2 regions of the Streptomyces sp. NPDC002643 genome follow, and region 1 is predicted to be linked to the other one. Evidence: predicted binding sites of a transcription regulator. Region 1 holds the regulator's gene; the other holds the start of a gene.
What was found. Region 1 encodes HspR, which represses chaperone genes until heat shock. Its sites were predicted from a motif close to TTGAGNNNNNNNNNCTCAA; they were not measured.

Region 2: a site for HspR is predicted at 2,856-2,874, ahead of lon (endopeptidase La). Genes of this name have one in related genera too.

The regions. Positions count from the first base shown of each region.
Region 1 is NZ_JBSFVY010000029.1:26,696-32,030, forward strand. It holds gene dnaK (molecular chaperone DnaK) at 1-1,236, shown strand, start outside; gene grpE (nucleotide exchange factor GrpE) at 1,233-1,907, shown strand; gene dnaJ (molecular chaperone DnaJ) at 1,977-3,155, shown strand; gene ACWD4G_RS34235 (heat shock protein transcriptional repressor HspR) at 3,161-3,607, shown strand; gene ACWD4G_RS34240 (PA14 domain-containing protein) at 3,689-5,335, opposite strand, start outside.
Region 2 is NZ_JBSFVY010000025.1:104,176-109,510, reverse strand. It holds gene ACWD4G_RS32285 (MarR family winged helix-turn-helix transcriptional regulator) at 1-58, opposite strand, end outside; gene lon (endopeptidase La) at 419-2,833, opposite strand; gene ACWD4G_RS32275 (sporulation protein) at 3,041-3,781, shown strand; gene ACWD4G_RS32270 (protein phosphatase 2C domain-containing protein) at 3,840-4,625, opposite strand; gene ACWD4G_RS32265 (sensor histidine kinase) at 4,999-5,335, shown strand, end outside.

The sequences.
Region 1 (5,335 bases):
GACTACCTGGTGCAGCAGTTCCGCGCCGGCCACGGCGTGGACCTCGCCAAGGACAAGATGGCGCTCCAGCGGCTCCGCGAGGCCGCCGAGAAGGCCAAGATCGAGCTGTCCTCGTCCACCGAGACCTCGATCAACCTGCCCTACATCACCGCCTCCGCCGAGGGCCCCCTGCACCTCGACGAGAAGCTCACCCGCGCCCAGTTCCAGCAGCTGACGGCCGACCTGCTGGAGCGCTGCAAGACGCCGTTCCACAACGTCATCAAGGACGCCGGGATCGCCCTCTCCGAGATCGACCACGTCGTTCTCGTCGGTGGATCGACGCGTATGCCGGCCGTCGCCGAGCTGGTCAAGGAGCTGACCGGTGGCAAGGAGGCCAACAAGGGTGTGAACCCGGACGAGGTCGTCGCCATCGGCGCCTCGCTCCAGGCCGGTGTGCTGAAGGGTGAGGTCAAGGACGTCCTGCTCCTCGACGTGACCCCGCTGTCCCTCGGTATCGAGACCAAGGGCGGCATCATGACCAAGCTCATCGAGCGGAACACGACGATCCCGACCAAGCGGTCCGAGATCTTCACCACCGCCGAGGACAACCAGCCGTCCGTGCAGATCCAGGTCTACCAGGGCGAGCGCGAGATCGCGGCGTACAACAAGAAGCTCGGGATGTTCGAGCTGACCGGTCTGCCGCCGGCGCCCCGCGGTGTCCCGCAGATCGAGGTGTCCTTCGACATCGACGCCAACGGCATCATGCACGTGACCGCGAAGGACCTGGGCACGGGCAAGGAGCAGAAGATGACCGTCACCGGCGGCTCCTCGCTGCCGAAGGACGAGGTCGACCGGATGCGCCAGGAGGCCGAGCAGTACGCGGAGGAGGACCAGAAGCGTCGCGAGGCCGCCGAGACCCGCAACCAGGGCGAGCAGCTCGTCTACCAGACCGAGAAGTTCCTCAAGGACAACGAGGACAAGGTCCCCGGTGACATCAAGACCGAGGTCGAGGCCGCCGTCGAGGAGCTGAAGGGCACCCTCAAGGGCGAGGACACCACCGAGATCCGCACCGCCACCGAGAAGGTCGCGGCCGTCTCGCAGAAGCTCGGCCAGGCCCTGTACGCCGACGCCCAGGCCGCGCAGGCCGCAGGCGGTCCGGAGGGCGCCGCCGGCGGTGGGGCCAAGGCCGCCGACGACGACGTCGTGGACGCCGAGATCGTCGACGAGGACCGTGACCGCAAGGACGGTGCCGCGTGACGGAGGAGACCCCGGGCTTCGACGAGCAGCAGCCGCAAGGTCAGCCGCAGCAGCCCGACGTCCCCTCCGGCTCCGAGGACGCCGAGCCGAAGGCCGCCCCCCAGGAGGGGGCGGCCCCGGCCGGGGACACGGCGGCGACGGCCCAGGTGGCCGGGCTGACGGCACAGCTGGACCAGGTGCGTACGGCGCTCGGTGAGCGCACGGCGGACCTCCAGCGGCTCCAGGCCGAGTACCAGAACTACCGCCGCCGGGTCGAGCGCGACCGGATCACGGTCCGGGAGATCGCCATCGCGAACCTCCTGACCGAGCTCCTGCCCGTCCTCGACGACGTCGGCCGGGCGCGGGAGCACGGCGAACTCGTCGGCGGCTTCAAGTCGGTCGCCGAATCGCTGGAGACCGTCGCCGCCAAGATGGGCCTGCAGCAGTTCGGCAAGGAGGGCGAGCCCTTCGACCCGACCATCCACGAGGCCCTGATGCACAGTTACGCGCCGGACGTCACGGAGACCACGTGCGTGGCGATCCTCCAGCCGGGGTATCGCATCGGCGAACGCACCATCCGCCCCGCGCGGGTGGCCGTCGCCGAACCCCAGCCGGGGGCGCAGACCGTGAAGGCCGACGAGGGCACCGAGGCGGCCGACGACAAGGAGAGCGGTGGCCCGGAGGAGGGCTGACGCCGACGCCGCGCACGGCAGGCACGGCGAGGTCGCTAAGCGGAACACCGGAAAGGGGGTACGTCGAGGATGAGCACCAAGGACTTCATCGAGAAGGACTACTACAAGGTCCTCGGCGTCCCCAAGGACGCCACCGAGGCCGAGATCAAGAAGGCGTACCGCAAGCTCGCCCGCGAGTTCCACCCGGACGCCAACAAGGGCAACGCCAAGGCGGAGGAGCGCTTCAAGGAGATCTCCGAGGCGAACGACATCCTCGGCGACCCCAAGAAGCGCAAGGAGTACGACGACGCCCGCGCCCTCTTCGGCAACGGCGGCTTCCGCCCCGGGCCCGGAGGCGCGGGCGGCTCCTTCAACTTCGACCTGGGCGACCTCTTCGGAGGCGGGCCCCAGGGCGGCCAGGGACAGGGCGGCTTCGGCGGCGGCCTCGGCGATGTCTTCGGCGGCCTGTTCAACCGGGGCAGCTCCGGTACGACGCGGGTGCAGCCGAGGCGCGGCCAGGACATCGAGTCCGAGGTCACCCTCAGCTTCACCGAGGCCATCGAGGGCGCGACCGTACCGCTGCGGATGTCCTCGCAGTCCCCGTGCAAGGCATGTTCCGGCACCGGCGACGCCAACGGCACCCCCCGGGTGTGCCCGACGTGCGTCGGCACCGGCCAGGTCGCGCGGGGCTCCGGCGGCGGCTTCTCACTGACCGACCCCTGCCCCGACTGCAAGGGCCGGGGCCTGATCGCCGAGAACCCCTGCGACATCTGCAAGGGCTCCGGCCGCGCCAAGTCCTCGCGCACCATGCAGGTCCGTATCCCGGCCGGCGTCTCCGACGGGCAGCGCATCCGGCTGCGCGGCAAGGGCGCCCCCGGCGAGCGGGGCGGCCCGTCCGGCGATCTGTACGTCGTCGTGCATGTCGACCCGCACCCCGTGTTCGGCCGCAAGGACGACAACCTCACGGTGACCGTACCGGTGACGTTCACCGAGGCCGCGCTCGGCGGGGAGGTCAGGGTCCCCACCCTGGGCGGCCCCCCGGTCACCCTGAAACTGCCCCCGGGCACCCCCAACGGCCGTACGATGCGGGCCCGGGGCAAGGGCGCCTTCCGCAAGGACGGCACCCGAGGGGATCTGCTGATCACGGTCGAGGTGAGTGTCCCGAAGGACCTGTCGGGGAAGGCTCGTGACGCGCTTGAGGCGTATCGCGAGGCGACCGCCGGCGAGGACCCGCGGGCGGAGCTGTTCCAGGCCGCGAAGGGAGCATGAGTGTGATGGACGGCCGCCGGAGAAACCCCTACGAGCTGACGGAAGAGACACCGGTGTACGTCATCTCGGTGGCCGCCCAGCTCTCCGGTCTGCATCCGCAGACCCTGCGTCAGTACGACCGTCTCGGCCTGGTCTCCCCCGACCGCACCGCCGGGCGCGGCCGCCGCTACTCGGCCCGCGACATCGAACTGCTCCGCCAGGTGCAGGCGTTGTCGCAGGACGAGGGCATCAACCTGGCCGGCATCAAGCGCATCATCGAGCTGGAGAACCAGGTCGCCGCGCTCCAGGCGAGGGTCGCCGAGATGGAGGCCGCGCTGGACGGCGCCGCCGCGGCGATGCGGCAGCGCGAGGCCGCCGTCCACGCCTCGTACCGCCGCGATCTGGTGCCGTACCAGGATGTGCAGCAGACCAGCGCGTTGGTGGTGTGGCGGCCGAAGAAGGCCAAGGACTGAGCGGAACGAGCAAAGGGAAGGGGCCCGGAGGTTCTGATGAACCTCCGGGCCCCTCCTTCATGCGGTCGTGCGCTCAACCGGTCACAGCCAGGAGTCCCAGATGCCGTAGGCCTCCTGCTCCACGACCTCCTCCTTGCCGGTGGGGTCGATGTAGACGGCCCGGTAGTAGTACAGGCCGAGGCGGTCCTGGTTCACCGTTGTGTCCATGTGGAACCGCGGGTCGTCGACCTTGCCCGTGGCGAACGTGGTCCAGGCGGCGGTGGCCGGGTCCCAGCGCTCCCAGCGGTAGTCCGTGTAGTCGCCGCACGGCATGTCGTAGATCGTCACGCCGCAGCGGACGTACAGCTCGGGGTACTGGTCCTCGATGATCCCGGTACCGGTCCAGCCCGGCGGCAGGGTGTCGGGCAGGGTGACGGCGACCTCGGCGTGGTGGAAGGTCTCGGGACCTTCGTCCAGGTACGTGCGGTCGGTCGCGGCCACGCGGTAGACGTGTTCCTTGCCGTCGGGCAGCGTCGGACAGAGGATCTCGGTGTCGGCGAGGGAGTCACCGCCCCAGCAGTTCTGCTTCCACACCGTCTCCCCGGTCTCCGGGTCGGTGGTGCCCTGCCAGACGTAGTAGGCGATGACGTCGTCGTCGGCCGGCGGGGTCCAGGTGAGCCGGACGCCCAGCGGGATGGTCTCGGCGCTCAGGTCGGTGACCGCGGCGGGGCGCTGGGTGTCGTCGGTGGTCCCGGTGATCGGCTCGCTCGGCTGCGAGCGGTGCCCGAACCGGTCGACGACGACGATCCGGTACTCGTACGTCGTCTCGGAGGCGCCGGTGCCGTCCAGACAGTGCGAGTGGATGACCTGGTCGGCCGTCGCGTAGGCGGGGTCGTTCGCGTCCTTGCTGCTGTACGTGTAGCTGTACGGCGCCTCCAGCGGACCCTCGCCGGTGATCTGCGGGGAGCACTGCGTCACGGTCGTGGACTGCCCGGTCGCCGGGTCCGTGCGGACGATCTCGTACGTCGACAGATGGTCCTCGTCGGCGGCCCACGGGTCGGCGCTGCGCCAGGCCAGGTTCACGCCCTTCTGCCAGACCAGCCGGATGTAGGGCTTGTACGGGGCGATCGCCTCGGGCCGGTCCGCCATCGTCAGGGTGACCTCGGCGGGCGCGGAGGCGTTGCCCTTGGCGTCCAGCGCGCGGACCGCGTACCGGTACGTGTCGGCCGGGGCCAGCTTCTGCAGGGGCACCATATCGGTCGCCGTGGTGGTGGCCGTGTCGAGGGCGTTCTGATAGGCGCCGGTGGCGGGGTCGTACTGGAGCACCTCGTACTTGGCGGCGTCCGTGTCCGCCGTCCACTTCAGATGCGGCACGCCACCCTCGTAGGCGATGCGCAGGTCGGCGGGGGCCGCCGGCGGGACCGTGTCCCAGAGGGTGAAGGTCGTGGCGGCGGAGTACGCCGACCAGTTGCCGGCGGCGTCACGGGCACGGCCCCGGTAGGTGGCCTGGCTGCCGTCGGCCGGCTGGCCGGCATCGCAGAACGGGCCCTTCGTGCCCTCGTACACCTGGGTCCACGCACCCGTGGCGGCGTCCTTGCGCTGCGCCTGGTACAGGACGATGTCGGCCTTGTTCTCGGCCGTCGTGATGAGCTGGGGCCCGGCGAGCTTGTCGTCGGTCGCGCAGACGTCCTGGTCGATGAACGGCGCGGCGGGCGGGGTCTTGTCGACGGTCGTGACCGCCAGGTCCGC
Region 2 (5,335 bases), on a different contig from region 1:
CCGTCGGCCCGTCCGAACCGGCCCCGGTCTCGTCGCCGTTTCCACCCTCGTCGTGCACGTCAGCGTCTCCTGATTCCGTGTCCGGTTCCGATGTCGGTTCCCGGGCCGGTTCCGATGTGGCGTTCCCCGGTGCTTTCCGCGTTCCCGGCGGTTCTTGTCGTGGGCCACCCGTACGGGCGGCGCCGTAAGTATTTCGCAGGTGGGGGACCGTGCCGATCGCACCCACCCCCGGCGATCCCGTCACCCCGCCACCCCCCGTAACGCGCCCCCGCCCCCCCGCACAGGGAAAGGCCCGGGTCCCCCTCACGGAACCCGGGCCTCCCTCGTCCGGTGGGTGTCCGTCACACCACCACCGGAGTCTTGTCCGAGCCGGGCCGGGCCGCCGATCGGGCCGGTGGCCGTCGGCGGCCGGCTCGGCTCACGCCGCCACTGGCACCTCCGTCGTCGCCCCGTTGGTCGCCGGGGCCAGCGCCAGCTCCAGTACCTGCCGGACATCCGTCACCGCGTGGACGTCGAGCCTGTCGAGGACCTCGGCGGGGACGTCGTCCAGGTCGGGCTCGTTGCGCTTGGGAATGATCACGGTCGTGACGCCCGCCCGGTGCGCGGCGAGGAGCTTCTGCTTGACGCCGCCGATGGGCAGGACGCGTCCGGTCAGCGAGACCTCGCCGGTCATGGCCACATCCGTGCGGACCAGCCGGCCGGAGAGGAGCGAGGCCAGGGCCGTCGTCATCGTGATGCCCGCGCTCGGGCCGTCCTTCGGCACCGCGCCCGCCGGGAAGTGGATGTGCACTCCGCGGTCCTTCAGATCGGCGACCGGCAGTTCCAGTTCCGCGCCGTGCGAGCGGAGGAAGGACAGGGCGATCTGGGCGCTCTCCTTCATCACATCGCCCAGCTGCCCGGTGAGCGTCAGGCCCGCCGCGCCCGTCTCCGGGTCGGCCAGCGACGCCTCCACGTACAGGACGTCACCGCCCGCGCCGGTCACCGCGAGCCCGGTGGCCACACCGGGGACGGCCGTACGGCGCTCCGCCGGGTCCTGGGCCGACTCGGGCACATGGTGGGGGCGCCCGATGAGACCGCGCAGATCGCCGTCCGTGACGGTGAACGGCAGCTTCCGTTCGCCCAGTTCGTGCTGGGCGGCCACCTTGCGCAGCAGCCTCGCGATGGAACGCTCCAGGTTGCGGACGCCCGCCTCGCGTGTGTACTCACCGGCGAGCTTGCGCAGCGCGCCCTCGTCGAGGGTGACCTCGTCCTTGTCCAGGCCCGCCCGCTCCAGCTGACGCGGCAGCAGATGGTCCCGGGCGATGACGACCTTCTCGTCCTCGGTGTAGCCGTCGAGGCGGACCAGCTCCATCCGGTCCAGCAGGGCCTCCGGGATGGCCTCCAGGACGTTCGCCGTGGCGAGGAACACCACGTCGCTCAGGTCCAGTTCGACCTCCAGGTAGTGGTCCCGGAAGGTGTGGTTCTGGGCGGGGTCGAGGACTTCGAGCAGCGCGGCGGCGGGGTCGCCCCGGAAGTCGGACCCGACCTTGTCGATCTCGTCGAGGAGGACGACCGGATTCATCGACCCGGCCTCCTTGATCGCGCGCACGATACGGCCGGGCAGCGCGCCCACGTACGTACGACGGTGGCCGCGGATCTCCGCCTCGTCCCGTACGCCGCCGAGCGCGACCCGGACGAACTTCCGCCCCATGGCGTGCGCGACGGACTCGCCGAGCGAGGTCTTGCCGACGCCGGGCGGACCGACCAGGGCGAGTACGGCACCTCCGCGCCGCCCGCCCACGACCCCCAGCCCCCGGTCGCTGCGCCGCTTGCGCACCGCCAGGTACTCGGTGATCCGCTCCTTCACGTCCTCCAGACCGGCGTGCTCGGCGTCGAGGACGCGCTGGGCGCCCTGGATGTCGTACTCGTCCTCCGTGCGCTCGTTCCACGGCAGCTCCAGCACCGTGTCGAGCCACGTCCGAATCCAGCCGCCCTCCGGCGACTGGTCGCTGGACCGCTCCAGCTTGTCGACCTCCTTGAGTGCGGCCTCGCGGACCTTCTCGGGCAGGTCGGCGGCCTCGACCCGGGCCCGGTAGTCGTCGGACTCCTCGCCCTCCTGCTCGCCGTTCAGCTCGCGCAGCTCCTTGCGCACGGCTTCGAGCTGGCGGCGCAGCAGGAACTCGCGCTGCTGCTTGTCGACGCCCTCCTGGACGTCCTTGGCGATGGTCTCGGCGACGTCCTGTTCGGCGAGGTGGTCGCGCAGCTGCTGGGTGGCGAGCTTCAGCCGGGCGACCGGGTCGCCGGTCTCCAGGAGCCGGATCTTCTGCTCGGTGGTCAGGAAGGGGGAGTACCCGGAGTTGTCGGCGAGCGCGGAGACGTCGTCGATGGCCTGCACCCGGTCGACCACCTGCCAGGCGCCGCGCTTGCGCAGCCAGGCGGTGGCGAGGGCCTTGTACTCCTTGACCAGCTCGGCGACATGGCCCGGCAGCGGGTCGGGCAGGCTCTCCTCCACTCGGGTGCCCTCGACCCACAGGGCCGCGCCCGGCCCGGTCGTACCGGCGCCGATCCGCACCCGTCGATGGCCGCGGATCAGCGCGCCCGGGTCGCCGTCGGCGAGCCGTCCGACCTGCTCGACGGTGCCGAGCACGCCCGTACTCGCGTAGGTCCCGTCGATCCGTGGCACCAGCAGCACCCGCGGCTTGCCGGGCTCCGCCCGCGACGCCGCCTGCGCGGCCTCCACCGCGGCCCGTACATCCGTGTCGTTGAGGTCCAGCGGCACCACCATGCCGGGCAGCACGACCTCGTCGTCGAGCGGCAGTACGGGCAGGGTGAGCGGTGCAGACGTCGAAGCCATGATCTCTCCCTCGGCAGCGAACTTGAGCTATGCCGACTCAATGCAGATGAGCCCCGGGATGTTCCCAGGGGGGTATGGCGTTCGCTGTGGGCGATCAGAGGGAGGGGTATCGGGCCAGTGTGGGGCGGCCGGCGTGAGCGTAGGGTGCCGCGAAAGATCGTTCGAGTACCGGATGGGGCGATCGGCTCTCACGGGGAGGAAGCCTTCATGGCGTTCCGTAAGTTCTTGAGTTCGCTCGGTATCAACGCGCCCGAGGTGGAGACGGTGCTCGGTGCCACCGTCGTGCGGCCGGGGGAGGTGCTGGAGGCCGTCGTGCGGTTGCGCGGGGGTGGCGCCGATGTGGAGGTCGAGCGGCTGAAGCTGGATGTGGTGACGCGGGCGGAGGACCGGGAGGAGACCGAGAGCGGCTGGGTCAATCCGCTGACGATCGTCACGGTCACGGTCGACGGGCCCTTCACCCTGCGCGCGGGCGAGGAGCGCACGGAACGGGTCGCCCTGCGGCTGCCCTGGGAGCTGCCCCTCACCCATGTCCTCGGCGGCCGGCGGCTGCGCGGCGCCCGGGTGGCCGTACGCACCGAGCTGGCCATCGACAACTCCGTCGACAAGGGCGACTTCGACGAGTTCCAGGTGTACGCGCTGCCCGCCCAGGACGCGATCCTGCAGGCGTACGTCGACCTCGGCTTCCGCTTCGACGAGGCCGAGGTGAAGCTGGGCACGCCCAGGGGAGGGCAGAACTCCCGGGTGAACTACTGGCAGGAGATCGAGACCTGGTTCCCCCGCGAGTACGGCAACGGCCTCCAGCTGGAGTCCGTTTTCGTGGCCCGCCCCGACTCCCTCGACCTCATCACCGGCGCCTCCGGACCCCATCTGTTCGCCTACGCCGAACTGGACCAGGACGCCTGGACCAAGCGCATCGACCAGCACATGCGGGAGACGTTCCTGCGCTGAAGCGAAGGGCGACGGGGAGCGGCCCGAAGGGGCCACGAAGACGATCGCAGGTGAAGCGTCACGGCTCCACGAAGACCGCGCTCGCGTCGTCGTGGCGTTTCGCCCGGCCCAGGAACCGCCGCTCCTCGTCGGCGCGTTCGAGGTCGCGCACCCGGCCGATCAGCGCCGACGCGCCCTCCTTTCGTATGAATGTGAAGCAGTCCGTCCAGTCGCCCTCGCGGAACTTCTCGACCCAGCGGGTGGCGCCGTCCGTGAGGGCGGCCAGGGCGTGCACTTCGTGGCGGGGGGCGGTTCCCGCCAGGGCCCGGCCGGTCACCGTCGGGTCCGCCGCCGCCGTCCAGAAGCCGCCCTCCTTGTTGCGGAAGGTCGCGTCGGTGAGGGCCGCCGACCTCAGGGCGGCGCGCGGGACACGGGAGAGACGGTCGTCCAGGACGGCCGTCACCGTGCCGTCCGGTGCCTCGAACAGCAGGGCCGAGTCCGAGAGGACCAGATGCTCCACGGTCTCCTCGGACCAGCGGGCGAGGACCACCGTGGCCTGGGGTGTGCGCGGGTGAGAAAGGTCACAGGTTTGCGCGTGGGATTCGGCGGTACGAGAAATGGCCGAGGAAAGGACCTCCGTGAGGGGGGAATCCCGTTCGGAAAGGGACAGTTCGGTCAGGGTGCCGCCCAGTCGGGACACGAACCAGGCGACCGAATGTCGACAGCCGTAGTCCGTGGGCGGCGGGGTCACTCCGTCGAGGACGACCAGGGCACCGCCCTGTCCACCGGCGGGCAGCGCGACCGACGCGAAGTCCTCGTTGGGGCGGGCGGGGTCACCGGGTTCCGATACGACTTCGGTTCGCATTCGGCCAGTTTGCACGAGGTCCGCGCAAGATCCACGAAAGGCCGACAATGGTCGCCGTACGGACCGGACCCTTCAGCTCGGGCGTCGGGTTTGGCATGGAATGATCGTGGGCGGTGGGGCGCGGCGGCGAATACTGTCAAAGCGCGTCGCCCACGTCCAACCGGCCCGCCGCACAGGGCATCGGCACACGCCGGAGTAACTTGCCCGCCAACTCCCCGGCGATGTTCACTCCTTTGAGTGGCGGGACTGATGATGCGGGACCACTGCCCACCGGCACTGGGAGGGTCGGGAGCCGTACCGGGGGGACGGCCATGAATGGTTGACGGAACGTCACCCGGGCTTATGGGTACACGAGTCAGGAATGCGAGCACCGGTGCAGAAGACGCGGCCTCGGCGCGCAGAGAAGAAGACGGCCAAGAAGGCAGCTTCGAAGGCCTCCGCAGCCTCCCCCACCCAGCGGCAGGGGACGGCGGACCCGGGGGCTCCCACCGTCGGCACCGGGCGCAAGGCACATGTCCGCAACCGGCTCATCATCGCCGTGGCCGTGGTGGCCGCCGCCATCGCGGGCGCCGGCGCACCCTCGATCCTCGCGGCCTCCGAGCAACTGCACGACAGCCAGAGCCTGGTGACGCTCGCCGAGCGCACCGAGCAGACGCTCACGCTGGCGCACGCGCTGGCGGACGAGCGGGACGCGGTCACGGCCTACATCG